DNA from 4 places in the Bacteroides sp. 14(A) genome. Region 2 is predicted to be linked to each of the others. Evidence: riboswitches for the same ligand, from Rfam matches in the RefSeq annotation. Region 2 holds a riboswitch; each other region holds the start of a gene.
The links. Region 2 has a riboswitch for cobalamin ahead of K429_RS0121675 (cysteine-rich CWC family protein). Riboswitches for the same ligand answer to the same signal wherever they lie in the genome.
Positions count from the first base shown of each region.

Region 1 (7,575 bases), on a different contig from region 2:
TTCATACGATGATCAGACCGGCGCAAAGCGCTATGTTACGGAAATCTTTGTGGACTCTATGGAAATGCTGAGCCCCAGAGGAACTGCTGCACCGGGTGCTGCCGCTCCGCAATCAGGTATGTCACAAGGTGCTCCTGCACAACCTATGGCGCAATCGCAGGCAACCCCTGCACAAGATAATACAACGGACGATTTACCGTTCTAATTGTTTAACTAAAACCAAGATCTTTGGACCCAGACGCTTATTTATGCCAGTTGGCAAATGTTTTTAATGGTATATCCGTACATAGCCCTACTATTTCGGCAATCATCGCCATTGTGTTGGCAGGCTTGCTGTTGCTCGTATCCGGCTTTGCCTCAGCTTCAGAAATAGCCTTTTTCTCTCTTTCTCCGTCCGACCTGAATGCCATTGACGAGAAGAAACATCCCTCGGACGAGAAAATTCGTAAACTTCTGGATGACACGGAAAGGTTGCTGGCAACCATTCTGATAACAAACAATTTTGTGAATGTGACCATTATCATGCTCTGTAACTTCTTTTTCATGAGCGTGTTTGAGTTTCATTCTCCTATTGCGGAATTTCTGATACTGACCGTCATCCTGACCTTCCTTCTGCTTCTTTTCGGTGAAATCATGCCGAAGATTTATTCAGCCCAGAAGACGTTGGCTTTCTGCCGCTTTTCCGCTCCGGGTATCTGGATGTTTCGTTCCCTTTTTTATCCGGTAGCGTCTATGCTGGTGCGTTCCACTTCGTTCCTGAACAAGCATTTTGCCCGTAAAAACCATAACATCTCGGTAGACGAGCTTTCTCATGCTCTTGAACTGACGGATAAGGCTGAGCTGAAAGAAGAGAATAATATCCTGGAAGGTATCATTCGTTTTGGCGGTGAAACGGCGAAGGAGGTGATGACTTCCCGTCTGGACGTAGTCGATCTGGATATTCGCACGCCTTTCAAGGATGTATTGCAATGTATTATCGAAAATGCTTACTCCCGTATCCCTATTTATTCCGAGAACCGGGATAATATCAAAGGTATCTTATATATCAAGGACTTGTTGCCCCATTTGAATAAGGTGGATTTCCGTTGGCAGTCGCTGATACGTCCGGCCTATTTTGTTCCGGAAACTAAAATGATTGACGATTTGCTGCGTGATTTTCAGGCCAATAAGATTCATATTGCCATTGTGGTTGATGAATTTGGTGGCACGTCGGGAATTGTGACGATGGAGGATATCATCGAGGAGATAGTAGGTGAGATTCACGACGAATATGATGACGAAGAACGTACGTATGCAGTGCTGAACGATCATACGTGGGTGTTTGAAGCTAAAACTCAGTTGACGGATTTTTATAAGATTACGAAGGTGGACGAGGAAGTCTTTGATGAAGTGGCGGGTGATTCTGATACGCTTGCAGGATTACTGTTGGAGCTGAAAGGTGAATTCCCTGCCCTGCATGAAAAGGTTACCTACGATCACTATGAATTTGAAGTCCTGGAGATGGATAACCGCCGTATTCTTAAAGTGAAGTTCACTATCAACACTCTTCCGTCGGATTCCGATAAGAAAGATTGATTTATAAAATAATATGTCTCTTTTCATACAACATACGTATCCTTCATATAAGTGGGGAGTCTGGAAGATGGACGAAACACTGGATGAATTGCTGAGCATGCTTCCGCAACAGGAAACATATCTGGAGGGGTTGCAACGTTTCTCTGCTGAACATCGTCGTTTGGAATGGCTGTCGGTTCGTGTGTTGGTATTTACTCTATTGGGAGAGGAAAAGGAAATTGCTTACTATCCCAGCGGGAAACCGTATCTGGCAGATAAATCTGCATCAATCAGTATTTCTCATACACGTGGGTATGTATCGGTGATTATCGGTGAAGCCGGTAAGGAAGTGGGCATTGATATAGAACAATACGGTGAACGGGTACATAAGGTGGCGCATAAGTATATGCGTACTGATGAACCTCTGTCTTCGTATCAGGGAACGGATACCTGGGCTTTGTTGCTCCATTGGTCGGCCAAAGAAGTGATGTTTAAATGTATGAATACACCGGAGGTTGATTTCCGGGAGCATCTGCGTATTTTTCCTTTTACGGTTACTGAAAAAGGAGTTTTCTCGGCTGAAGAGTACAGAACACCGGAACAGCGTAAATTTGAGATCCGATATCTCCTGCATCCGGACTTTGTGCTGACCTGGCAAGTCGATTAATTTTAAAAATATGATACTATGAAACTACAACGCTATTTCTGTCTTCTTCTTTTTTGCTTGCCTCTGCTGGTTTATGCACAGTCGGATAAGACTGTTACGGTAAGCTATGAACGGTCTACCAAGGGGGAAGTGACTTTCTATTCCGAAACTCAGTCGCATACGCCTTATACGGTATCTATGACTTTTTCCCGGCTGAGTAATACGACCTCTTCTGAAGGAGAAATTTATGATGCCGTTATTCATTATGGCAAAACACGTCTGTTGACTTTGCGTCCGTCTACGGAAAATGTTCCGATTGGATTCTCATATCGCTATACCTATAAAAAAGGAAATAGCCGCTTGAAGACGGATACCAGTTTTGTGTATCTCTTCCCTCTGGCACAAGGGAAAGTGGTTCGTGTGAATAAGATGGTGTCTTTAGATAATTTTATAGGAAAGGAAGGAGAGAAGCGTATCACGGGACTTGGTTTCTCTACGACTGCCGGAGACACGATCTTTGCTGCCCGTGGCGGACTCGTAACGGAAGTTGTTGACAATTCCGCTTCCACTTCTGAAAACACATCGTTCCATTCGACGGAAAATTATCTGGAAGTTTTCCATAAGGACGGAACTTTTGCCCGTTATAAATTATTTCAGAATGAAGGGATCTTTGTCTCTCCGGGTGAAGAGGTGATTCCGGGACAGCCGCTTGGCATCATTGGCGGAGAGAACTACAAGCAGGGTTCCCATTTACGTTTCAGTATTTATTGCCCCGATCGGCCGGATCACTCATATGTACCTGATTTTTATCTTTCTCCCGAGGAAACAGGTAAACCTGAAGAGCGGGTGATGTATAAGTCCTGGCATCCTGTTGAAATTATCATGAAGGAGATGAGTAAGAAGGAGAAGAAGAAATTTCTGTCAAAGGAATAATTTGTTGACAAAAAGATAGTAAAACTTTTGCTTAATCCTGTATAAATGCTTATATTCGACCCGTAGAAATTCTTCTACGGGTCTTTTTGTTAACTAAATGTCAAAATAATAAGCAAGCACTATGGAATTACCTTTTGCAGAGTCTTGGAAAATTAAAATGGTGGAACCCATTCGGAAGAGTACCCGCCAGGAACGTGAACAATGGCTTAAAGAAGCCCATTACAATGTGTTCCAGCTGAAATCCGAACAAGTATATATCGATTTGATAACTGACTCCGGTACGGGAGCAATGAGCGATCGTCAATGGGCAGCGATGATGCTGGGCGATGAAAGTTATGCAGGTGCTTCCTCCTTCTTCAATCTGAAAGAAGTGATCACTCGTCTGACTGGTTTTGAATATGTCATTCCCACCCATCAGGGGCGTGCTGCTGAGAATGTGCTTTTCTCTTATCTGGTACATGATGGAGATATTGTTCCGGGTAACTCTCACTTTGATACCACAAAGGGGCATATCGAGGGCCGGAAGGCCATTGCTCTGGATTGCACCATCGATGAAGCGAAGAATACTCAGTTGGAAATACCTTTTAAAGGTAATGTCGATCCTGTGAAGCTGGAAAAAGCGTTGCAGGAATATGGTGACCGTATACCGTTTATCATCGTTACCATTACGAACAACACGGCTGGCGGACAGCCCGTATCCATGCAGAATCTTCGTGAAGTCCGTGCTCTTGCGGATAAGTATAATAAACCTGTATTATTTGACTCCGCACGTTTTGCAGAAAACGCTTACTTCATCAAAATGCGTGAAGATGGCTATAGCGGTAAAACGATAAAGGAAATTACGAAAGAGATGTTCGACCTGGCGGATGGTATGACTATGAGTGCCAAGAAAGATGGTATCGTCAATATGGGAGGCTTCATTGCTACACGAAAAAAAGATTGGTACGAAGGTGCCAAAGGCTTTTGCGTGCAATATGAAGGGTATCTTACTTACGGTGGTATGAATGGTCGTGACATGAATGCACTTGCTACAGGACTGGATGAGAATACGGAATTTGATAATCTGGAAACCCGCATCCGTCAGGTAGAATATCTGGCAAAGAAGTTGGATGAATACGGTATTCCATATCAGCGTCCAGCAGGCGGACATGCCATTTTTGTGGATGCAACGAAGGTACTGACGCATGTACCGAAGAATGAATTCCCGGCACAGACTCTAACGGTTGAGCTATATCTTGAAGCCGGTATCAGAGGATGTGAAATCGGTTATATCCTGGCAGACCGTGATCCGGTTACCCGTGAGAACCGTTTTACCGGATTGGATTTATTGCGCCTGGCTATTCCCCGCCGCGTATATACGGATAATCACATGAACGTGATTGCAGTAGCGTTGAAGAATGTTTTCGACCGTCGTGAAAGTATTACTAATGGAGTCCGTATTACTTGGGAGGCTCCCCTGATGCGTCATTTCACTGTTCAATTGGAACGTACATAACTACTTTCTTTTTCATAATACAAATGAGGTTACCCGAATTCATATGTTGAAGGGGTAACCTCATTTCTTTTATTTATCTTCTTTCTCGTTATTCATTCTGTAACTTAATGCTCCCGACGGGCATTTCTTGATTTGAGCGATCAATTCTTCCGTCGTTGCATTTTCAGCCGTTATCCACGGTTTTTCTTTCGGATGATACACATTCGGAAGGGTCTTGGTACAAATGCCTGCATGTTGGCACAGTCCGGGTTGCCAGATGATGGTCACTTCCCCGTTCGTATATTCTTTCTTTATATTCATAACTATTTATTATTGAATGTGAATACCTTTCATTACAATTCTTTTCCATTCGGGATGTTTGTGAATGTATCCCGCTACAAACGGGCAGAGAGGTACTAACCTTAGTCCTTGTTTTTCTATATCTTTTAATGCTTTTTCTACTAACTGGCTGCCGATGCCTTTACCACCCAATTGAGTGGGTACTTCGGTGTGTGTCAGGTAAATCTCCCCATTCGTTGATTTTATATACTCAATCTTTGGAGTATATTTATCGACATGGAACTCATATTGGTGACGTTCTTCATTGTCGATCAGTTCATAATCTGCTTCCATAACTCTTCGTATTAATTGTTTACTGTATGTATAACACGCGGATGATGAAATTTGTTTTGGGAAAGTTACAGAATAAAATGTCCGGGCGAAATCCCTTCGACCGGACACCATTCAAATAAACTTGGCAGAGTTTATTGTTCCTTACTTTCTTTGAAGCAGAGTGGATGAATGAAATGATGGGACGATTTGCCCGTTTCATTAGACTCAACGCTTTTTCCTCGAAAGCAGTGATAAAAACAGTGCATGGCAGGTCTTCTGACTTGTTTCTGTTGCCAGGCGCCTTCCCGGAAGCGGACTTCCAGTGGCTATTGGTAGTTTGCCTGCAACCTATCATGAAACTTACAGCAGCGGGACTGTTCAGGATTTGCACCTGATTCCCTTTTAATTACCGTCTCCGAACAAAGACTGTAAACCAATGCATCGCAAAGATAAGGAAAAAAGTGATTAGTGGTTAGTGATAAGTGATTATTTTTCTTTTGCCAGTGTGAATACGAATTCCAATCCGCCACCCTGGTTGTTTTTGGCCGAAATGGTACCTCCATGGATGATTACCGAGTTCTTTACGATAGCCAATCCCAATCCCGTACCGCCCAGTTTGCGTGAGCGTCCTTTATCTACCCGGTAGAAACGTTCGAATAAGCGGTTCAGATGTTCGGGAGAGACACCTACGCCGGTGTCGGCAAAACTGAAATAATAAAAATTCTCGTCTTCGCGGAAACAACTGATGTTGATGCGTATATCCGTGCCTGCATAAGCAATAGCATTGTCCATCAGGTTGCGGAAAATGGAGTATAGCAGGGAATAGTTTCCCCGTAGTTGTATCTTTGGTTTTAGGGAGTTGACTACGGTGATATGCTTTTCTTCCAGTTCCAGGGATACCTCATTTACGATATTGCCTACTAACAGGCTGATATCTATTTTCTCCATGTCGATCATGTTGGCGGCTTCGTCCATACGCGTTAATACAGAGATGTCGCGTAGCAGTCGGCTCAACCGATTGCTTTGAGCATAGCATCGCTCCAGGAATGTCTGCATCTTCTCCCGCGAAATGTTTTCATTGTTCACGATGGTTTCCAAATAGCCCTGTATACTGCTGACCGGGGTCTTCAGTTCATGTGCGATGTTCTGTGTCAACTGGCGTTTCAGGCGGATCTGCTCTTCTTCCTGGGTGACATCATTGATGGATATCTCGAAGCTTAAGTCTTGGAATATAATACATTCCACAATAAACATACGTCCATTCTTATTGATGCTGATAGACATACGCTTTTCTTCCTTGCCCGGACGCTTGGGAGTCTTGTTGATGAAATCCGTGATTTTCTGGAACTCACTGATAGAGAATATTTCCTCTGTTGTTTGTAGGTTGGAGTCTGAAATCAGGTTGCTGTACTGTGTGAACAGGTTGTTGACCAGGATTTCTTTCTTGTCCTTATTGAATACGCCCAATCCTTCATGCGAGGTTTGTAAGTGGGTGATCAATTTCTCCCGTTCAATGTATAGCGCCTCTTTGGTTTCCCGCAGTCGCTTGTATATCTGGATGATATGCTGTGAAATCTCTCCCAGTTCATTGTGTGGGAAGGCGGACTGCATATCTGTTTCCACAGGCTCATTTTTATCGGCACGTTTGGCAAACTCGCGTAGCTGATTGATGGCTGTCCCCAGTTTAGAGGTGAATTTATAGAAGATGAAAATTAATAGTAATGATACGATGAGGGTAAACCAGATGTAGTGCTGGTCTGCTGCAAGGTGTCTTGCAAGGTTTAAGTCATAGGGGAGGGCGGAACGTATAATGTAGCCTTCATAGAGTGTGGCAGAGTAGAAGTAGGGTACTCCTGTTGTTTCGGAAGTACGGCGTACATCATATCCTTTTCCTTCTGCCAGTGCCTTTTGTACTTCCGGGCGATTGACGTGATTGCCTAACTTCTGATTCTCGAAACTGTCATATAATACGTCACCCTGTACGTTTACTACCGTAATACGTAAGTCCTGTTTGACGTACTTTTGCAGGTATCGTTCCAAAGTTTTATCCCACAGACTGTCTGGAATGTGAGTAAGTTCCTGGTGTAGTCGTTCATTATAGTCCTGTAGCTGTATATCCAGCAGATCTATCTTATATTCTTTTTCACGCTGGTATTGATACGCTAGGAAGCATCCGGCAAATACCAGAAACAGTGAAATGACCGAAAGAAATAACTTCCGGCTGAACGACAGGAAATGTGTGGTATTATTCAGCTTCGAAGCAGTATCCATATCCTAAGCGAGTTACGATGCATTTACCATAAATACCTATTTTCTTACGCAAGCGAGTGATATTCACATCGATGGTGCGGTCCAA
Region 1 covers NZ_JAGH01000001.1:1,755,073-1,762,647, forward strand. The annotation lists gene K429_RS0106555 (single-stranded DNA-binding protein) at 1-205, shown strand, start outside; gene K429_RS0106560 (gliding motility-associated protein GldE) at 229-1,575, shown strand; gene K429_RS0106565 (4'-phosphopantetheinyl transferase superfamily protein) at 1,589-2,221, shown strand; gene K429_RS0106570 (M23 family metallopeptidase) at 2,240-3,133, shown strand; gene K429_RS0106575 (tryptophanase) at 3,255-4,628, shown strand; gene K429_RS0106580 ((4Fe-4S)-binding protein) at 4,698-4,928, opposite strand; gene K429_RS0106585 (GNAT family N-acetyltransferase) at 4,938-5,240, opposite strand; cobalamin riboswitch at 5,468-5,672, opposite strand; gene K429_RS0106595 (cell wall metabolism sensor histidine kinase WalK) at 5,706-7,490, opposite strand; gene K429_RS0106600 (response regulator transcription factor) at 7,465-7,575, opposite strand, start outside.
Region 1: another riboswitch for cobalamin. It lies ahead of K429_RS0106585 (GNAT family N-acetyltransferase); the one in region 2 lies ahead of K429_RS0121675 (cysteine-rich CWC family protein).

Region 2 (7,575 bases):
GCTGGTTGGTTTGTTCAGACTTCAAGCCACCGCGACTTTCTACGTAAGGCCCAAGTTTTATGTATTGGAAGTTCCGTATCGGGAATCCGTCAGGCAGTTCCTGCTTACCGGAATACCAACCCACTTTTACCGGGGCAATCTGCTGTTGCTGTAGAAAATTGGCAAAATACGCTACATCATAAGGATCTGCATCTCCACCCATAAAACAGACGCATGTAACAGCCTTTCCATACTTTTGTAAAAGTACGGAAAGGTTTTCTTCTGTCAGCGCTTCTCCAACATTTTGTTGCAGATAGGGACTATGGCAACCTTTACACCTGTTCGGACAGTTCGAAAGGTTGATTGCCAATGTCACCTCATCCGGTATCTCCTGAAAAACAATGTCGTAATCAGTGTACTTCAGCATAATATCTTCGGGCAGCCTCCTTTTGCCGGGCTTGAGAGAAATTGCTGATTCGTTTCATGTAGCCGATAACGCGGGTCAGATAATCCACGTTCTGGCTATGACATTCCGGACACTCTTTCAAGTATCTTTTGTCAATGTGGTTGCATTCGTTGCAGACCGTGTTAGGTATATTGAAAGTAAAGTAATTGCAGCCCTCAGTGGCGGCTACCCGAAGTAATTGCCTGTATTGCTCTTTGCTTAAGTGCTCTTCCAGATTCATGTGGAGTGCCGAACCGCCCGTCAGATGCTCTATATACCTGTGTCCATGCATACGGAACTTATCGATGACGTTCAGCGACTCATCCTCTACGATGTAGAAATAGCTGTTATAGCACTCGCGGAATGTCTGGAAACCGGCTTCTTTGTCCCATTTGGCATGTTTCACGCCTACATTCTCGGCCGGTATCATTTCGCAGTTAAAGAGTATATCTTTCGTTCGATATTTCTTATTGTATTTTTCAACTATTCCCAGAATCTCCTGCACAAAAGCTTCATATTTAGGATTATCGTTGATTTCAATTCCCATGAATTGAGCGGCTTCCACCAGCCCGTTTACACCGATTGTCAGATATTGGCGTCCCATATTGATGTATCCGGCATCGAACAAAGGCAACATTCCTTTGCTTTGCAGATGCTTTAAGTTTTCGTTATAGGCCAGTTGTACCTTGTGTACCAGATCTACTACCTCTTCAAGGAAGAAATGATAAAGCAATCCGGATTTCACTGCATGCTGGATGCAACGGTTCAGGTTGATAGTCAACACACTTTTTGATCCGGTAGATACGCCGCCTGCACCCAGGGTGTAACTAAATCCGTTATCCTGTATTTCATTACGTAAGCGGCAACAACTACTTAACGAGTCGGCATTATCACTCATATATGTAAAGAAAGAGTGTCCTTCCGCATACATTTCGGCCGTGAAGTCACCGTATTCCTTATCCAGTACATCTCCGTCTTTGGTCAGTAAAGCCATTGTCTCTACGGGGAAAGTAAGAACGGCTTTGGTGCGTTCCTTATTGAACCACTTCATGAAACGCTTCTGCAACCAGCTCAATGATTCCCAATGGGGAGCGTTTCCGTCCGGGAAGACGAAATGTTCGAAAAGGCTATTGAAATAATATTGATCATAGTAAGCTACATTCCAGAATACTGCCTGAAAATTCCGTGCCCCCGTAGGTTGATTGATGGAATATACGATCTGTTCAAAACAATCGGTGATTATTTTATCTATGGTCCTTTGTTTGGAGGAAAGGTCGGCAAGTTGTTCCGGATGTTTATAGTAATCCTCTCCGTATTCTTTTTCTATGAAATAATTCATATACATCAGAAATTCCGGTGTGGCACAGGCGCCGCTGAGCATACTCGATACGATAAATACCATATTGATGAATCCTCCGCAGAAAGACTTCAGATTGGTGGGTGCCGTGGAGTTACCGCCTACGGATGCGGTTCCGCTGATCAGCCACGGATACATGGTGATGCTTGCGCAATAATTGGCAAGATTGGTTTCATCATTCTTATATATGAAGTGTTGGTTCAGCAATTCGATGTAGCGGTCTGAAAGTTCCTTGCCGTACATGTCCTTCAGACGGTCAGTCAGCAAACGGCGGTTCAGACGGATGAAGTTCGATTTGGGGAGCTCGCCTATCAGTGTGGCTATATTTTTATTTTCCACATTGGCGTTAGCGTCATACTTGCTACCGGTGGCAGGGTTGGAGGCATCGCAGTAATCCATCAGGAAACGGAGCTTGTCACGTACTTCCCGGTCTTCCAGATGTTTCTGTCTGTATAGCATGAACGCTTTTGCTACACTGTAATAGTGTTCAGCCATCAGTGCAATTTCTACCTGGTTCTGTATATCTTCTACACTGGTTCCATCACTGATGTTCACGCGGCTGAGTATGTTGGTGATCACATCTTGTGTGGCAAAACTGCCGACAGATAAAAATGCTTTACTAATTGCGTTCTTGATCTTGTCAAGTGAAAACGCTTCTTTTTTCCCATCTCTTTTGACGATGAAAGTCTCCGAATTGATCATACCTGTAATTTAAGATTTAACAAATAAATATTCTTTGTTTAGTTAGCTATACTAAATCAAACGACAAAATAAGGAGAGTAAGTAATAAAATGAATCTTGGAGGATGCATTCTATCGCTTTTCACCCGAAAGCCTGAATGATTACAGATATCGGCAGGTCTTCTGACTTGTTTCCGTTATGGCGCCTTCCCGGTCTTTGCAGGACCAGTGGCTAAAGAGTGCCACAATCTTTTCTCCACATGGTAGGGAGATGAAACTTACAGCTACGGGGATAGTCCCTGATTTTCACAGGATTCCCTTTTAATTCCATTTCACGCTTGCGGTGATTTGGAAACCGTTATCGCTGACAAAGTTAGAAATAAAATCTATAATCCAACGGATGATAGAAAAAAATATTCCCAGCTTATATTTTTTGTTTTAAAAAGCATCTCCAATGATAATTTCCACTATCTTTGCCCCGAATTGGTTTCGGATGAACATTTCTGTCATTTGGATTAAAAGGGAATCGGGTGTAAATCCCGGACAGTCCCGCTGCTGTGAAGCTCCATAACTTTCTTGATAAATACTTTAGCCACTGGCTGTGAATTGGAGGCCGGGAAGGAATCAGAAAGGGAGTCAGTCAGAAGACCTGCCATTCGTTAAAGTCTGTTGCTACTCGTGGGATTAGGGGAACAGTACGAACGTATAATTGTTTTAATTTAATTAATGCGAAAGGGATGCCTATGAAAAAGGTATGTCCGCGTTGTGGTGCAACCTTTGAGTGTATGCACGATCGGATTTTGTCATGCCATTGCGCTACGGTACGACTGAATGAGCAGCAACGTGCTTATTTGCAAAAGAATTACCCGGGCTGTTTATGTCATGACTGTCTGACGGCAGTCAAAGAGGGTATCGTTATGGATGTATGTGATGCACCCCTTTGTGATAAACAGAAGAACAATGATAAAAAAAGTATTGATTGCCAATAGAGGCGAGATTGCTGTACGTGTAATGCGTTCCTGCAAAGAGATGGGAATACGTACAGTAGCTGTCTATTCGGAAGCGGACCGTGCAGCAAAACACGTCATGTATGCCGATGAAGCCTGTCTGATAGGTCCGGCAGCTTCCAGAGACAGTTATTTGAATATAGAGAATATAATTCGTGCTGCCCGGCAGCATGAAGCGGATGCCATCCATCCCGGATATGGTTTCTTATCTGAAAATGCGGACTTTGCCCGTCGTTGCAAAGAAGAAGGCATTATTTTTATCGGGCCCTCTGCCGAAACAATGGAAGCGATGGGCGATAAAATCTCAGCCCGTAAACACATGATTGCAGCCGGAGTACCGGTAGTTCCCGGTACGGAACAACCCTTGCAGAGTGCCGGGGAGGCTGTGATGATATGTAATAAGATCGGCTATCCCGTGATGCTGAAAGCCTCTATGGGTGGTGGCGGAAAAGGTATGCGACTGATACATAGTGAGGATGAAGTAGTTGAGGCTTATAATACCGCCCGTTCGGAGTCTATGTCTGCTTTTGGTGACGATACGGTATATCTGGAGAAATTTGTGGAGGAACCCCATCATATTGAATTTCAGGTATTGGGTGATAATCATGGCAATGTGATTCATTTATTTGATCGCGAATGTTCTGTTCAGCGTAGAAATCAAAAGATTGTGGAGGAAAGTCCGTCTCCCTTCCTCACTCCGGAATTACGCAGAGAGATGGGAGAGAAGGCTGTAGCTGCCGCCAAAGCAGTGAACTATTCGGGTGCAGGTACTATCGAATTTCTGGTGGATAAGCATCGTCATTTCTATTTCCTGGAAATGAACACCCGTTTGCAAGTGGAACATCCCATTACGGAAGAAGTGGTGGGTGTGGACTTGGTGAAAGAACAGATCATGATTGCATCCGGTTATCCGTTGCATCTTAAACAGGAAGATTTGTTTCAGCGGGGACATGCTATCGAATGTCGTATCTGTGCGGAAGATACGGAGAATAATTTTATGCCGTCTCCGGGAATCATTAAGTTATTGGCTGAACCGAACGGTATCGGTGTCCGAATCGATAGCTATGTTTACGAAGGGTATGAGATTCCTATTTATTATGATCCCATGATCGGAAAACTGATCGTATGGGCCACCAATCGGCAGTATGCCATTGAGCGTATGCGCCGTGTGCTGTATGAGTATAAAATTACCGGATTGAAGACGAATCTTACTTATCTGAAGCGCATCATGCACAACCCCGATTTCGTAAAGGGAGAATACAACACGCTGTTTATCGAGAAAAACTCGCGTATGTTGCAGCGTCCTAACAGTAATAATGAAGAAATTGAGAATATTGCCATGATTGCCGCTTATATAGATTACCTGATGAACCTGGAAGAGAATTCTTCTACGCAGTCGTCTGATGGTCGTCCTATCAGTCGCTGGCGTGAGTTTGGTTTGCAAAAAGGAGTTTTACGTATTTAAAGAGGGAGGAAGTAGTTAATGGAAATACATATTGGAAACCGCGTTGCCGACGTGACGTTGGTCAGTAAAGAAGATAATAAAGTCCGGTTGAATGTTGATGGAAGAATCTACGATGTGGATATTGCCATGGCAGAAAACGGCAGCTGCTCCATCTTACACGACGGAAATTCTTACAATACGGAAGTCATCCGCGGTGAAGGAGGAAAAAGCTATGATGTGAATTTGTTCTATCGCTCTTATCATGTGGATATAGCAGATACCCAGGTGAAATACTTGCGTATGCGAAAAGGAGGAGAAGAGAGACAGGACGATAAGATTATTGCTCCGATGCCGGGTAAGGTTATGAAGATTCCTGTAAAGAAAGGGGACCGTTTGTCGGCGGGAGATATTGTAGTGGTGCTTGAAGCTATGAAAATGCAAAGCAACTATAAGGTCAATTCGGACTGTGTAGTGAGAGAAATCTTGGTGGCGGAAGGTGATTCAGTGAGCAGTAACCAGATTTTAATGACATTGGATATTATAAATGAAGAATAAGTATGGAAAGGACAGAAATATATAATCAGTTTGAAGAACTTAATAAGCGTGCCTCGCAGGGTGGAGGCATTGATAAGATAGAAAAACAACATGCTGCCGGGCGGATGACCGCACGCGAACGCATAGAAGCCTTGCTGGATAAAGGGACATTCAATGAGTTGGATAAGTTTGTAAATCACCGTTGCACCAATTTCGGAATGGAGAAAAAACAAATTCCAGGTGATGGCATGGTGACTGGTTACGGCAAGATTGACGGTCGTCCGGTATTTGTGTACGCCTATGACTTTACGGTGCATGGTGGTTCTTTGAGTGAAACTAATGCAGCGAAAATAGTGAAAGTACAGCAACTGGCACTCAAAAATGGTGCTCCGGTTATTGCTCTGAATGACTCGGGAGGTGCCCGTATTCAGGAAGGTGTCGGCAGTTTGTCAGGATATGCTTCTATTTTCTATCAGAATACGATTGCTTCCGGGGTGATCCCTCAAATCTCAGCTATTCTGGGCCCATGTGCCGGCGGTGCCTGTTATTCACCTGCATTGACGGATTTTATTTTTATGGTGAAAGAGAAAAGTCATATGTTCATCACAGGGCCGGATGTAGTGAAAACGGTTACGCATGAAGAAGTGGACAAGGAAGAGCTGGGTGGAGCCTATGCACATAGCAGTAAGAGTGGCGTTACTCACTTCATGTGTAACACTGAAGAAGAAACCATGCTGGCCATACGCGAATTGCTCAGCTTCCTGCCTTCCAATAATATGGAGGATGCTCCGCTTATTCCTTGTACGGATGATGCCAGACGTCAGTCAGAAGAACTTCAAACTGTGATTCCGGAAGACCCGAACATTCCTTATGACATTAAGGATATTATAGAGCCTGTTATGGATAACCAATATTTCTTTGAAGTGATGCCTCATTTTGCAAAGAATATTGTGGTGGGTTTCGCCCGTCTGAATGGTCGTTCGGTAGGAGTTGTAGCCAACCAGCCGGCTTATCTGGCTGGTGTGCTGGATATAGATGCTTCCGATAAGGCTGCACGTTTCATCCGTTTTTGCGACTGCTTCAACATTCCGTTGATTACCTTCGAAGATGTACCGGGCTTCCTGCCTGGCGTGACGCAGGAGCATAATGGCATCATTCGTCACGGGGCAAAAATCGTCTATGCTTATGCAGAAGCTACTGTCCCTAAAATTACCCTGATAACCCGTAAGGCTTATGGCGGTGCGTACATCGTGATGTCCAGCAAACAGACAGGGGCAGACATCAATCTGGCCTATCCGCAGGCTGAAATAGCTGTGATGGGAGCCGAAGGTGCTGTGAATATATTATATAGAAATGTTACACCGGAAGAAAAATCCGGTCTGATCCAGGAATATGAATTTAAGTTTTCTAATCCGTATCGGGCTGCCGAGCGTGGTTTTATTGATGAGATTATCATGCCTCGTGATACCCGGTATAAGCTGATTCAGGCGTTAGAAATGACGCATAACAAGAGTCAGAGCAACCCACCTAAAAAGCACGGCAATATGCCACTATGATTTAGTTATGTTTCAATGTGTGCGTCTCCCCGTAGAAGTGATTTCTCCGGGGAGACTTTAAACGGATTATATGAAGAAAAAATTATATATGCTTTAAATTATGGAACTATTGAAGAACCTTTTTGAAGGATACCCTGATCTTTGGGGTGGAGGAGTGGCTCATTCCGTACTGATCCTTTCACTTGTGATAGCATTTGGCATTATGCTGGCTAAAATCAAAGTGGCGGGAGTTTCATTAGGTATCACATGGATACTTTTTGTGGGGATTGTATTCGGGCATTTTGATATGACTCTGAATGAACACTTGCTTCATTTTATGAAAGAGTTCGGTCTGATCTTGTTTGTTTACTCCATAGGGCTACAAGTGGGACCCGGTTTCTTTTCTGCTTTCAAAAAAGGCGGACTTACCTTGAATCTGTTGGCTATGCTGGTCGTTTTTCTGGGAGTAGTCATCACGATTATATTACATTTTGTCACGGGTACGCCTATCACTACTATGGTCGGTATCCTTTCCGGTGCGGTAACAAATACTCCGGGACTTGGAGCTGCCCAGCAGGCGAACAGTGATTTGAA
Region 2 covers NZ_JAGH01000004.1:680,125-687,699, forward strand. The annotation lists gene nrdG (anaerobic ribonucleoside-triphosphate reductase activating protein) at 1-406, opposite strand, end outside; gene nrdD (anaerobic ribonucleoside-triphosphate reductase) at 390-2,483, opposite strand; cobalamin riboswitch at 2,617-2,836, opposite strand; cobalamin riboswitch at 2,929-3,133, shown strand; gene K429_RS0121675 (cysteine-rich CWC family protein) at 3,199-3,450, shown strand; gene accC (acetyl-CoA carboxylase biotin carboxylase subunit) at 3,422-4,933, shown strand; gene K429_RS0121685 (biotin/lipoyl-containing protein) at 4,952-5,467, shown strand; gene K429_RS0121690 (acyl-CoA carboxylase subunit beta) at 5,470-7,002, shown strand; gene K429_RS0121695 (putative transporter) at 7,103-7,575, shown strand, end outside.

Region 3 (7,575 bases), on a different contig from region 2:
AATCCCGTATCGGTCATGCCCTTGTCGGCCAATGCTTGGGATACGATGGCGGCTACATTCAGCTTCACATTCAACTGCTTGTCTTTTATGAACCAATGGGCAAGGTTGGCAGGCGAAGACTGGTATGTACGTCTGCTAAGCATCGTGTTTAATTTTTCTTGTTTGAAACCGCCTGACATTATGCCCACATAGAGCCACATCATCTGCTCGTTTGGATCACCCAAGTCATACTCGTCAGCCATCGGGATGGCAACGGAAGCCGAAGAATAATCGGCAAGGATATTTCCATCGGCGTCGAACGTAACTTTACTTAATGCTTGTGGCAGGATTCCTCCCAGGAGTGGTCTTACAATAAACCCAAGACTGGAGTTATCTCCTCCCGTTGAACCGTTGTCATCCACGATATCTATATAGAAACCTGAACCTGAAGGCATACCCTGTTGCCCGTTGTAGCTCCCTTCATTCTTAATCTCTGCCCAGCCGTATGTACCGGCCAGTCCCCGTGCATCGGGCATCGTTACATTCAAGGCAAGCGTCATGCCGTTAGCCGCATTCACCGTACCGTCATATTTGACTTCCGCACCTCCCGATGTGTTGGCAGTACCGGAGAAAGAGCCGTTTTGATCGGTATATACACTCTCAATGGAAACACTCGGCTCACCCGGAACGATATTTGTCAGGGTCAGGGTTGGAGTAGTGCCGGATAGGGTGTAATAGACTACGGCTCCCATCATATTCACGTCGCTGTAAGTCAGTGTCAGAGTCGCTCCAGAGTAAGTACCTAAATTAAGTCCCGGACCGTAAGCGGTCAAATCAAGTGATAATTTGCCGTCCGTGGAAATCGTACCACGGGCATCCACAGTCAGCAAGGCCGGGTCGGCAGAAACACTCCTCACCTGCGGGGCTGTATTCACAGTAGTGCTTCCTGTGAAAGCGTATGAATTTCCGTCTGTCCCGGATGTCATTTCGACAGGAATTTGCAGACTGGGATAGCCACCCACTACATCTGTCAGCGTAAGTATGGCTTTTGATTCACTCTCTGCATTGAATGTTACTTGCCCCGTGGTGCTTGTCTCACCGTTGACGGTCATCGTGGCATTGCTGCCGTCAATCTTAATTGGAGTGGTCGGTAATTTTTCCCAACCCGCTTCTTCGTCTTTGCTACAAGCACTAAATAAGCTTGCAGAAAGCAATAGTACTGCTAAAAATTTCTGTTTCATACCTGATTTGCTTTAATTATAGGTAATTATAATATAACACTGCAAAATTATAAATGTACATATATCACAAAAAGCTCTTAAAGTCACTTTTTGTGTTCCCTTTGTAACTTATTCGATATATGGCATTTACAATGTTACAGCAAGTGTATTCCCTTTACGCCGGTCAGCGTTTGTCCATTACCCCAAACTCTTTCCATTCCTCCATATCGACGCACCGCTTGACTATGCGCTTGAATTCGGCGGCTTTATCCTTGACCTCTATCAGTTGCCTATTGGCTTGGGAGATCATTTCATGGGTTTCAGCATGTAGCCGCTCCACTTCCTTATTCAGTTTTTCTCCTTCACCGATAGCACTTTCCAGTGCCGACAATTCTTCAAGACCAATGCCTTGGTCCTTAATCCGTTCGTAATTCTTCCTTAATCCGGCAACCAAAACTTTTGCCTTATCCATCTGATTAGAATACGTCTTTGACATTTTAATCGATATTTAAAAATTAGCAAGGACTCATGCCCCTTGCACGGCAGTAATTATAAACGCGCTTGGGGTGATATACCATACTTTATCCGAACCCCCGTCGGTATAAACCGGTAATTATGCGCCCGCATTACCTCCAGAGCGTTTTCCGTAGGATGGGCTGCCATATAGATGTCGATTCTCTGGACATTGGTAAGCGGCATTTTCTTGTTCCAGATATCCATAAAGGAATGCAACGGCAAGGAATTGTTCTTGTCCATACGTCTTAGTCTGCGTTTCATATGATAGACACATCCCGTCTCCGGCTGCAAGCGACGCGAAAGAACCTGCAAATCCAGACCGTTTATCCAGCCGGTAATATCCTCCACTCCTACGCGGTCTTCGTGTTCGCAGATTATTTGCATAATCCGCGCATAAACCCTGCTCTGGCTCCATACGTCCTCTCCGTTTATCCTCGCAGACTTGATCGTGGCGCTGAGTGCATACGTTTCATTGTCGGACAAACAGACATCAATACCTCCATGGCCCCGCAAATGGCAATAGAGCTTTCCAAAACGACCGGACTGCAACGACCAAATTTCAGGGTCTATCTTGGCATTCATAGAAGACAGACAGTGCATATTCGTATCGACAAAAAGCGGTCTCGTCTGAAAATTCACATAGTATATTTCCACTTGAAGCGGCAGGACGGACAGATAACTGCCCAAATGCAATTCATATTCTTTCAGCAATGCCTCATTGATCCGCTGCAAATGGGATACCGCATTGGAAGTGTCCGATAAAAGACTGTGTACAAGTTGTTTCATGGTTTCCATACATGTTCATTCATTAAATTAATTTTGAAACAAAAATAGGGAAAAAAGGATTGGATTTAATCATCGTTTTATAGTGCGCATGGGCGCAAATTGCTGATTTTCAGCATAAAACAACCTGTTAATTATTCCAGTTAAATGTTAATATGGTGAATTTCATTTTAGCTGGGAATAATCTGTGAGGAAAAAGCCATTGCAAGCAATCGCTTACTGTCGCCCCTGTGGCTTATCATCAAAAATGAGAACCGAATCATTATACCTATGGCTGTGCAACCTTTGATTCTCATACATAACTTAATACCATATATCAAAAGCATGGCTGAAAACATCATCATAAAGCAGTACTATCCATAAAGCAGGAGCCAAACCTCGGGGTGAATTTGACTGTCGCCAGAAATGAATGCCGTTCATTCCGGCTTTTGCTCCGATTGTGTCTTTTGAAGTTTTTTGTTGTTATTACGTTTGAAAATCTTCAAAAGATGATATTTATAGGATTTTTTTGCATAATTTTGTGGCGGTAATAGTTTTCCAGCCAGAAAAATACTTGCTGGAAATGAAAAGGGAATCCGGTGAGAATCCGGAACAGTACCCGCTGCTGTAAGTCCCCGGAATGTTTATCGTATACTTTTGCCACTGGTGAAAACTGGGAAGGCACGATAATCGGGACGAGTCAGAAGACCTGCTATGACCAAAAAAGGATTTGTGCCTGCGGGAATCAATCAGGTAAAGTAGTCAAAGTAAGGTAGTGACCCGGTGTCGTTACGGCTTGTTATACAAAAATTCCCGTTTGTACAGATCCTGTGCAAACGGGAATTTTTGTGTTTATAGATATAATATTTACTAAAGTAACTATGATTTATGAAAAGAAATTTACGCTTTTTTGCAGGTGCCTTCCTATTGACGGCAACCGCCTTGTTTACCGCCTGTAGTCAAGACGATGACTTTTTGATGGAAGTGGTTGATTCCGGAACTTCGCAAACCCGTGCTGTGACAAATCCGGACGGTACCTTGACTATCACTTTCGATGATTTCGATTCCGGTATGTTGGCAGGACCTACCTCGGCCGGAGAAAATCTTTATTCGTACCAAGGGTATCCTCAAGTAACCACCATTTACGACAATACTCCGGAAGAATATCTCTTCCTTTCAATGTTTAATACAGTAGGTGGAAGCACAGAGTATTCCAGCGGTGGTATCGCACTTTCCAACTGGAACATCCGCTCCAATCAGTCGGGAAATACCGGAGACTGGTGGTATTCTTATCTGAACCAGTGTTCTGTCTATAACACTGCGGTGGAGGCGGAAGGACAGGATAAGGAAGCCGGGCACAGCGGCTCCAATTTCGGTGTCGTTTACGGATATGTGGATGCTTACAATCAGGCATGGATGGCTAAACCAGAATTTTATTTCAATGTTCCCCGGAAGTTGGTCGGCCTGTGGATCTGCAACACCTCATACACTTATGGAGTCATCACTTATGGTAATCAATTCGGTTCTACGGGGGTAGCGACTCCTCTGAAAGAGATGGAAGGGTATTTCCAAGTGAATCTGGAGTGTTACGATGCGGATGGCGGTTTGATCCGCACTTATAAACGTCTTTTAGTCGACTATCGTGGCGGCCAACAACAGGTTGATCCTATCACGACATGGGATTATTGGGAAATCAATGCCGAAGGGGTGCAAAGTGTGAAGTTCAATTTCGAGGGTTCGGATTCGGGAGCATACGGTTTGAATACTCCGGCTTACATCTGTATCGATGATATCACTATACAATAAAAAGAATACAGGGATATCCCTTCTGTCGGGGGGTATCCCTGTTATTGTTCTAAAATCCACACATCATGCATCGTTTTTACTATTTTATTGTTTTTGTCTGTATGCTGTTCACCTCCTGCAACAAGGATGAAGTCATTACCGAAGAGGTAGGAGGACAACCCATAATAGAACTTGACAGCGAAACCGGTATTTACACGGTCAAGGTCGGTCATGAATTGACTATCGCCCCGACATACCAGAATGTTGAAGATGCTCTTTTTGCTTGGACGATAAACGGTACGCTGGTTTCTTCGGGTCCGTCTCTTCAACGTACATGGAATGAATGCGGGGATTTTTACGTCAAACTAAGAGTAGACAATGCGGAAGGCTATGCCGAAGAGGAACTGAAAGTAGAAGTGAAGGAACTCACCCCTCCGGTCATTTCACTGGCACTACCTTCGCAGGGGCTAAAAGTTGTCCGGAATACCGATTACACATTTACTCCCGATATTCAGCATTCGGATGTAGAAGGGTTCAAAATCGAATGGATACGGGAAAGAAAAATCGTTTCCACCGAGAATACTTATACTTTCAATGAACAAGAACTCGGTGTTTATACGGTGACAATCAACGCTTCCAATATAGATGGGACAACAACGAAGGATGTAAGCGTAGAGGTCGTGGAAACGATGCCCTACGTTGTCAAATTCCCGACCCCGTCTTACCAGCAAACATCCACGGACAGGTACACATTTGCCGACCGTCCTGTTTTCCTGCGCCCATTGTTGGAGTATTTCGACAATCCCCGTTTTGAGTGGAGTGTGGACGGTCAGGTCATGGAAGGAGAAATGGAACGCATGTTCAGGTTCACGCCGTCTACACCCGGAGAATACACCGTCTCCTGTACTGTGTCGGAAGACGCACCGACGGAAAAAATAAGCAGGAATATCGACAAAGGAAAGACGGCTGTCACCGCCACCGTAAAAGTCGTCTGTGTGGACAAAAAGGAAGAGGATAGATTCCGGGCTTCGGGAAGTTCAAAGTTTTGGGACAAAGTCTATGAATATACTCCGGCTCCCGGCCAATTTATCAACGAGACGAGCACGATAGGCGGTATGACCGGCAACGAAACATCCCCTGAAGCGGCTATCGCATGGGCAACACAGCGTTTGAAAGACAAACTACACGTTTCTTTGGGTTCTTTCGGCGGTTATATCATCGTCGGCTTCGACCACAGTATTCCCAATTCGGGCAACCAGTATGATTTCTGTGTTCAGGGGAACGCCTTTGACGGCAGTTCCGAACCGGGTATCGTATGGGTCATGCAGGATATAAACGGAAACAAATTGCCGGATGACGAGTGGTACGAACTGAAAGGATCTGAAGCTGGCAAGGAAAAAACAATACAGAATTTTGAAGTGACCTATTACCGTCCGGAAGGCAAAAAAATGGATGTCCGATGGATCAGTTCCGACGGTAGGAACGGCTGGGTAGACTATCTGTCCGCTTATCATACGCAGGACTATTATTATCCGGCTTGGATTTCGGAAAACAGTTATACCCTGACAGGTACTTGTCTGGCTTCCCGCAACATCCAAGATTCACAAACCGGTTACTGGGATAATCAGGCTTATGATTGGGGGTATGTGGACAATTTCGGAAACGACCAGATAGAAGGCGGCAGTACGGTGGATGGAAGCGGTCAAAGGAACGGTTTCAAAATATCCAATGCTATCCATGCCGATGGAACGGAAGCCAATCTGCAATATATTGACTTTATCAAAGTACAATGCGGTGTTTTGGCCAAAAGCGGCTGGCTGGGCGAAGTTTCAACGGAAGTATTTTCTTTTGAGGATTTAACCAAATAATAAAAATTATAAGTATGAAAATTTATTTTCTTCCCATGCTCCTATCTTTGTTCTTTTTGGGTGCGTGTGACAAAAACGATGAAATTATACCTGAAGATGCAGATGAGAATTTCATCACGTCGGTCGTGATGACCGTGGACGGAAAATCGTACACGGCCGATATTGCGGACAATACAGTAACAATAACCGTTCCCTATACGGTATCGCTGAACAATGCCGAAGTGGAATTCAAGTACACGACTTCTGCAACAATCATACCTGATCCAGAAACGATAACGGACTGGGATAATGAACGGACTTTCCGGGTGACATCCTATAACGGAGATGCCCGCGAATATGCCTATAAGGTGGTGAAAAGCGAGATAGAATCTGACGGAGATGTGGAGTTGAAGACCACCAAGGAGGTAGCCTCTTTTGCCGCGACCCAAACAACCGTTGTCAAAGGGAACCTGATTATCGGCTCTGATGCGGAAGAAGCAGAAAAAATCACTGACATATCCTTATTGGCATCTTTGAAAGAGGTTACTGGCAACATTATCATTCGTAACAGTTACAACGGTAGCGACTTGACAGGGTTGGATAATATAGTTTCGGCTGGAGGTTTACAGATAGGTTCGACCGATGTCGCCTCGAAAGCTACGAAGCTTCACATGATTTCCATGAAAGCTTTGGAAACGCTCTCCGGAGACATATCGGTATATAACGACCAAGTGACTTATGTCCTATTCAAGAACCTGACAACTATTGAAGGAAGCGTGATGTTCAATGCGCCATTGTTACAGAGCTTTGAGTTTCCGGTTCTGACCACTGTAGGTCAGGATCTGAATATCCAAGGACTCAATGAAGAGAACACAGCAGCCGGTTCGATTGTGTCTTTGGAAATCCCGGAACTGACAAGTGTCGGAGGAGTTTTGTCCGTAAACAATCTTGCCAAGCTGACCTCCATGAACTTCCTTAAACTGAAAGAGACCGGTGGCCTTGATTTCCACACCGTCCCCGTAATGTTGGAAACCATCAACCTACCGGAAATCGAGACAGTAAACGGAAGTATTATTATGGAAGCCAATATGGAAGCTCCTCCTACCGGGGCTTTTGTTCCCCAACGGAATGACGTGCTTCAGGCTTTCGGCGGAATGGACAAACTGACAGCGGTAAAGGGGCAGATAAAGATAAAAAATTTCACAGCACTCAAGCAGCTTCCTGACTGGAGTAAAATCACCACACTTGGAAGCATTACGCTGGATTATCTTGAAGACGTGAACGGAACACTGATGTTGCAGAACGCCCGATTTGAAACTTTTGGAGAAACGGCACCCCAGATTGAAATTAAAGACAAGGTGCAGCTCTCCAAAATTGAAACGACCGAGGATTTGTCAAACGTAAATTTTGTCATCACCAGTCTGACGAATAACAAGTTCCCTGAAATCACATTCAAAAGTATCAAT
Region 3 covers NZ_JAGH01000002.1:2,041,508-2,049,082, forward strand. The annotation lists gene K429_RS0115200 (DUF4925 domain-containing protein) at 1-1,220, opposite strand, end outside; gene K429_RS0115205 (hypothetical protein) at 1,384-1,695, opposite strand; gene K429_RS0115210 (hypothetical protein) at 1,749-2,510, opposite strand; cobalamin riboswitch at 3,012-3,209, shown strand; gene K429_RS0115220 (DUF4465 domain-containing protein) at 3,366-4,283, shown strand; gene K429_RS0115225 (PKD-like domain-containing protein) at 4,349-6,130, shown strand; gene K429_RS0115230 (hypothetical protein) at 6,145-7,575, shown strand, end outside.
Region 3: another riboswitch for cobalamin. It lies ahead of K429_RS0115220 (DUF4465 domain-containing protein); the one in region 2 lies ahead of K429_RS0121675 (cysteine-rich CWC family protein).

Region 4 (7,575 bases), on a different contig from region 2:
CCACTACCGTTATATTCGCCAAATGTCTCTCGTTATCCTAAACTTAGGTAACAAAGACCTGGAACCTCAAACCAGCCGTTATGTTTCCGGTGGTGTAGAATACAACGGTACTGACTTTAGTATCAGTGCCACAGGTTACTGCAACTGGTTAGACAACATGATAACTCTTGTGACGATTCCGACCTCTCAGGCTCCAGGTGACCTCGTCGTCACCTACGACCCGGCTCGTGTTCGCCAATACCAGAATATGGATGACGCACGCACCTGCGGCATAGATATCAACGCCAAGTGGATGCCTTTCAAAACGCTTACCTTGGCGGGCGGTTACAGCTATCTGGACACAGAAGCGAATCAGTACGATGAAGAAGACGAAGTGATGAAACACATCGTCATAGATGGTATGGCTCACCATCGCGGCACCGTCAGTGCCGTCTGGAATTATGATCGGAAAAACAGCAATTATCGACTCAGCGTAGGCCTGTATGGCCGTTTCCAGAGCAAACGCTATTATCAGGATGACGGTAACGGCAAAAGCTACCACCTCTGGCGCCTGAACACACGCCACCAGTTCAACCTGGGCAAGCAATGGGATGCAGAAATCAATGCAGGCATTGACAATATACTGAATTATTATGAAACGACCTACCATGGACTGAACTACGGAACAAACACGGCAGGAAGAACCTTTTACGTCTCATTGATGGTACAATTTGGACAGAAAAAGAGAAAAACCACATAGTATTAACCCTTTTAAAAACAATTAATGACATGAAACAATTCAAGTTAATGATGATGGCGGCACTGGCTGCTCTGATGTCTTTCTCCGTAGTATCTTGCTCGGACGATGACGATGACTCGGCACAATCCAAACATGATAAGAAAATGGAAGCTGTATCTGCCGAAGTAAAAGCTAACAAAAAGCATGACACTGCTTTGCTGCTTGTTACTTTCGGAAGTACTTGGGACGCACCGCAGGAAACCTTCAAAGGCATGAAAGAACAATTCGCCAAAAAGTTCTCCAACATGGATGTCTATTTTTCTTTCACTTCAGAAATCTGTATGACCCGTTGCGCAGCCAAAGGCTGGAACTATTATGCTCCGTCTTTCTATCTGGAAGCTATCGGACTTGCAGGTTATAAAACAGTTTGCGTACAGTCTTTACACGTTATCCCGGGTGAAGAATATCTCCGGGTGCAAAATTCCGTGAAAGACTTTCACTACAGCGGTGACCACCCTGAATTTGGAGATATAAAGGTATACTTGGCCGGTCCGTTGCTGGAATCGGAAGATGATGTGAAGGAAGTGGCAACTATTCTGCACAAAAACTATAAAGCAAAAGTAGATGCAGGCAAGATTGTTACGTTCATGGGGCACGGTAACCCCGAAGGCTGGAACTACGGAAACGGTAACTCCCGCTACACCATGTTGGAAGAAGAACTTCAGAAGACTTACAGTTCCAATTATTTTGTGGCAACGGTTGATATGGAAGATAATTATGTAGATAACATGATTTCCCGCATGCAAGCAGCCGGAAAAGCATCGGGAGATGTCATCTGCCATCCATTGATGTCCATTGCCGGAGATCATGCCAACAATGACATGAAAGGCGGCGTAAGCGAAAACGATCCCGAAGAAGGAAGCTGGCGTTACGAACTAAACAAAGCCGGATATACTTGTCCACTCAGCAATTGTGATATCAAAGGACTGGCCGACTATTCTGAAATTGTAAACGTATGGATCAGCCACATGTCGGCAGCCCTACAGAGTGAACCGATGTATGACCCGGACGCAGAAGAATAAACATTAATCTCTCTCTTTAATTACTTCTTGAGAAGGTGTATGGCGGCAGTTTACTGTTCGTTATGCACCTTCTCTTTATTATTAATTCAGGCACTAAATCTCATTAATAAATATTAATGCGCGCCATAATAATATAGATTACACGCATCTTTTTAATTTTCAGATTGTTTATTCAAGTGATATTGAAACAAACGGAACAAAAAAAGAATAAGTTATGAAAAAAATTATCGTATTATTGATGTTAGTTTTTATAGGTGCATCTACAACAATCTATGCACAGGAAAGTAAAAGTGAAAGTCGCCGTGCTGAACGTAAAGCCCAACGTGATGCAGAAAAAGCTCGGGAGAAAATAGAAGAAGAACGAGCATACACTGATGCAGTACAAGCCATAAAGGAGAGAAAGTTTGTATTGGAAGCGGATCGTGTGACATTCAAAAGAGGCCGTAGTGCTTTTGTTACATCCAATACCAATTTTATCCTTTTAAATGGTGACCGGGCATCCGTACAGATTGCTTTCAACGGCGCCTTTGCAGGTCCTAATGGAATTGGAGGTGTCACAGTGGATGGCACTGTAGGTGAAGTAAAAACCACCACTGACAAAAAAGGGAATGTAACTTGCAATTTTAGTGTGACAGGTGTAGGAATCTCAGCACAAGTTTCCATTAGGCTAACTCATGGCAGCAACAACGTATCCGCCACAGTAAATCCGAATTTCAACTCAAATAGATTGACGCTGGATGGCAAGCTCATTCCACTGTCCGAGTCGAATATATTTAAGGGACGGTCGTTCTAATAATTGCCATTGAACACTTGCGGCTGCGATAGCCTACGCTTGTACAAGTGAACGTTCACACTTGTACAAGCGCAGGCTATCGCAGCCGTAAGTGTTTCTTATACCTTCTTATACCCCCCAATATAGAACTTTTTTATTTATCATTTATTCTTTTGATACCTTTTTATACACTCTTTCATTGTTTTTTCTTCTGAATTCATATCTTCCGCTTTATAAACGTACAAATACATTACTTTTCAGCCTGTACCTCTATTTATGTTATAAAAAACATTTTCAGATATTTTCATTGTTCAGACTGACTTTTTATATATCTTTGCAGCGTTTTTGGTTTCGCATCTCCTTGGCTCTATGGGAATGCGATGAAAAGGGAATCAGGTGCAAGTCCTGAACAGACCCGCTGCTGTAAAATCCTTTCAAAATCTTGAATATACTCCAATAGCCACTGTCTGCTGGTCGGATGGGAAGGCATTCAAAGATGGATAAGTCAGAATACCTGCCAAGAACAACATAGTTTTAATGCTTTCGGGAAATGAAGCAGAAAAACATCGAGGCTGGTAATTCTTTATGAAAGATAAAGAATTCTTTTTCTCTATGCACATACTCCCGTAAAGTAAGTCATAAATGCTTTAACTAAGAGATTGAAATGAAAATTATTTCATGTGTACTATTTATGTTAACCTGTTTATCGCAGATAGGTGTAATAGCGCAAAATACGATTACTCTATCGGGAAAAGTTACAGACCAACACGGTACCCCTTTATCATTAGTTACAATTGCAGTAGAAAATACCACATCCGGAACTTATACGGATGATAACGGACGGTATTCCCTGAAAGTATCACCTGGAAAATGTACACTTGTCGTATCTTTAATAGGTTATCAAACTGTAAAGTCCACATCTAATATCCAACAAAACAAAACGCTCAACTTCACATTACAAGAAAGTGCTGTTACTTTGAACTCCGTTGAAGTTTATGGAAAGACACAGACACAGAAAGTAAAAGAAGGAGTTTTTTCCGTCAATGCTCTCGATATAAAACCTATAGTAAATTCGCTAAATAACCTCAATGACCTTGTAAACCGTACAACAGGCATTAAGGTGAGAGAAGAAGGAGGTGTCGGTTCAGACTTTGATTTGTCTATAAATGGTTTATCCGGCAATTCTATTCGCTACTTTTTAGATGGAATGCCGTTGGACACTAAAGGAAGTGGAGTTTCACTTGCTAATCTTCCGGTGAATATTATAGACCGGATTGAAATATATAAAGGTGTGGTTCCTGCCAGCTTGGGAACGGATGCATTGGGTGGTGCCATCAATATTATAACCAAACAAGAAAAGAAAAATTATCTGGATGTCTCTTATGGCATCGGTTCATTCCATACGCACAAAGCAGACTTGAATGCACAATTTGTAGAACCTAAAACAGGATTGATTATCCGACCTACTGTGGGAGTAAATTATTCAAAGAATGATTATAGGATGAAAGACGTGCAAATGCGGGATGAGAGTGGTGACAATTTCATATATGGTAATCCTAAACGCTTCCACGATGACTACTTCTCCTTACTGGGGCAAATAGAGGTAGGAGTTGCCAACAAGTCATGGGCAGATGCATTCTTCGTTTCCGCTTCCTATTCCAAGACAGATAAAGAATTACAGACGGGGGCTGTCCAGACCAAAGTATATGGAATGGCGGAAAGAAATTCAGATGCCTGGAATATTTCAGCACATTACCAGAAGCGTAATTTCATTCTGAAGAATATGCAGCTGAATGCAGCTCTCTCCCAGACTTGGGATCACTCATTGACCGTGGACACCACCTACCGAAAATATTACTGGGATGGTGGATACATAGATGGCCAGCGTAATGAAATTATGGGCAAAGAACGATCCATGCGCCATTATAAGCGCCCACTGACTGTGGTTCGAGCCAACCTGGATTATAAACTGAACAATCATCATAACTTTAACTTGAACTATCATCTGAGTCGTACCGGCAACGACCGTTATGATGATTTGGCTACCACTTTCGAGCCATCCAACGATGTTGTGTCCAAACATATCCTGGGCTTTTCTTACAATCAGTCGTTATTGGATGGCAAGATGGAGAATGTGTTTTTCATAAAGGATTATATCAATCACCCGAATATCCGGCAGACCGATCAGCCTAGCGTGACCGGTTCTGAAGCGGTACAAGGTTCCACAACCAAGAACTATCTAGGCTACGGTGTCGGACTTCGGTACACTGTAGCGGAAGCTTTAGCCGTGAAAGTGTCCTATGAGCATAGTGTGAGACTTCCCATCGCACGCGAACTATTGGGAAACGGTACTAATATCTACGCCAACGTAGCACTGAAACCGGAAAACAGTGATAACTTCAATGCCGGTCTATTCGGTACGTGGCATCCGGGTACCGGACATACCTTCTACTACGAAGCAAGCGGATTCTTCCGCAAGGTTGACAACTATATTCAGAGCGAAGTTGCTGAAAAAGAAGGTACAATGAAATATACCAATGTACCCGCAGTCCACATTAAGGGTGTGGAAGGAGAGGTACGCTACGATTGGCAAGGTAAGCTGCAACTTGCCAGCAACGTCAGCTATCAAGATGCTCGCGACCAACAGAAGTACAAGAATGGCGGAAAACCATCGGCTACCTACAACAACCGTGTACCCAACCGTCCTTGGTTGTTTGGTAGTGCGGAAGCATACTATACTTTCCGTAACATGGCATTACCAGAAAGCAAGCTACGCCTAGGTTGCACTTATCAGTGGATACACTGGTATTACCTTTTGTGGGAGGCTTATGGTGCCACTGAAGGCAAGGCACGCATTCCGGCTCAACATATCTGCAATGCTGATATTACCTACTCATGGAAACGCGGACGCTACAACATTGCTTTAGAGTGTACCAATTTCCTCGACAAGACAGCCTATGACAACTATAAGTTGCAAAAACCCGGACGTGCTTTTTTTGCCAAGTTCCGATTATTCATTAACTAATCATTAATAATTATTCAAGATGAAAAAATTCAAATTTACACTCTTGGCCTTTATGGCAGCCATGATGGCAATCTCATTTACGGCTTGTTCTGATGATGATCCTACTCCTACTCCAGATCCGGGTATCAATGAAGGTGATTATCACTTCGACCTTTTTGTAACCGTAGGTAAGCATGGTGGTATGAGCAGTAAAAACACTACTATTGTCACTAGTACCAGTACATTGACGGCTGATAGAGGTGTCATCACCGTTGAAGGAGTAGGATCGGAACTCGGAGATTACTCTATGGAGTCTATCTCAAAAGGGAAATACTATTATCAAATCCCTGGTTCCGCTGACCGCTTCGTAAAGTATCAGATCAAGAATAATAAAATCGATGTGATTGCAGAGCGCCCTTTCAAGACTAATACTTATAAAGTACGTGCCTACACACATGCCTGGATTGACGATAACACACTCGTTATCATATCTACCAACGGCGACAAGGATAAAGTTCTTTATACGAAACTGAAAGCAGACGATTTAACTATCCTTGATGAAGGTGAAGTAACTATACCCGCTCCTACCGACTGGAAAAAGCTGACAAGTTCAGGTATTCTCACCTACCGCAAGTCAGACAATAAATTATATTACTTCTATTACTGGAAAGAAAAGGCAGGCCAAACTGTTGCAAGTGAACAAGAGCCTAATTTTCATGCAGCCATCATCAACCCATCAACTATGAAGGTGGAAAAAGATATTATTTCTCCCGTTGAAGGTGAAATGGCAGGAAGTGCTTACGGAGAATTGATGCAGGACTGCGTAGCATATGACGAAGCTGGTAATCTTTATCTGGCTTGTTTCCATGAAGAAGCAAGCGGTCTTGAAAAAGGTATGTTGCTGCGTATCAAAGCGGGTGAAACAGAGTTTGATACCTCTTACAATGGTTATTCCAATGCAGATGGTAAGTTGATGACTGTTCAGTATTTAGGAAATAACAAAGCTCTGGTATATGCTCGCAACGATAATGCACCTATTAGCGACAAAGCTGCTGCTGCAGGAATAAAGAAACCTACAGTTATTGATGCATTCTCACATTACTATGCCATCATTGACCTTACTACTGGAACCAAAACTCGCCTGAGCTACAATGGCAAAGAAATTGCTTACAGCGGTGGCCGCTTCTCGCAACGTTCCGTTATCTTTAACGATAAAGCCTACATCGGTGTAGATACAGAAGAGGATGCCAATGCTATTATCTATATCTACGACATTAAGACCGGTACCGTAGAAAAGGGAGCAGAAGTGGAAGGTAAATTCTACTTCGACATGATACGTGTCGTTGAAAACGATTAATCATCATATATTCAGGTACAGGTTATACGATAACAAGAATCATTAATCTCTTTCTTGTAATTTTCGTATAATCTGTACTTAAAATATAAATTGACACATAACCTTTTTCAAAATATTTAAAAAGCATCATTTCTACCTTATGAAAAAGCTATTTATCCTTTTATTTCTTTGCAACCTCACTTTCCTATGCTCTGCGCACGAGGGGGAAAACTTCGTAGCAAGCGATATGCTCGCAAGTATGAAACCCGGTGATAAAGCCGCCCTGCTGATGGTACACTTCGGTACTACACACGATGATACCCGTGCCCTGACTATTGACGCTATCAATGCGAAAGCCCGCGAAGCATTCCCTGATCTGGAAATGTGTGAAGCTTTTACTTCCCGTATCATTATCCGCCGTCTTAAAGCACGCGGCATAGAGAAACTAACTCCGCTGGATGCTATGCTCCGTCTGCGTAGTGAAGGTTACACACATGTTATTGTGCAAAGCTCGAACATCATTGACGGCGTAGAAATGGAGTCACTTCGTCGAGATATGGAAAGTGTACAACCTTTCTTTAGGGAAATCCGTATCGGCACTCCCCTGCTCTATTCAGTGGAAGATGCAGAAAAGGTAGTTGAAATATTGAATAATAGACTCAC
Region 4 covers NZ_JAGH01000005.1:521,505-529,079, reverse strand. The annotation lists gene K429_RS0125070 (TonB-dependent siderophore receptor) at 1-739, shown strand, start outside; gene K429_RS0125065 (sirohydrochlorin cobaltochelatase) at 769-1,800, shown strand; gene K429_RS0125060 (DUF4251 domain-containing protein) at 2,015-2,593, shown strand; cobalamin riboswitch at 2,902-3,109, shown strand; gene K429_RS0125050 (TonB-dependent receptor) at 3,237-5,597, shown strand; gene K429_RS0125045 (hypothetical protein) at 5,617-6,933, shown strand; gene K429_RS0125040 (sirohydrochlorin cobaltochelatase) at 7,073-7,575, shown strand, end outside.
Region 4: another riboswitch for cobalamin. It lies ahead of K429_RS0125050 (TonB-dependent receptor); the one in region 2 lies ahead of K429_RS0121675 (cysteine-rich CWC family protein).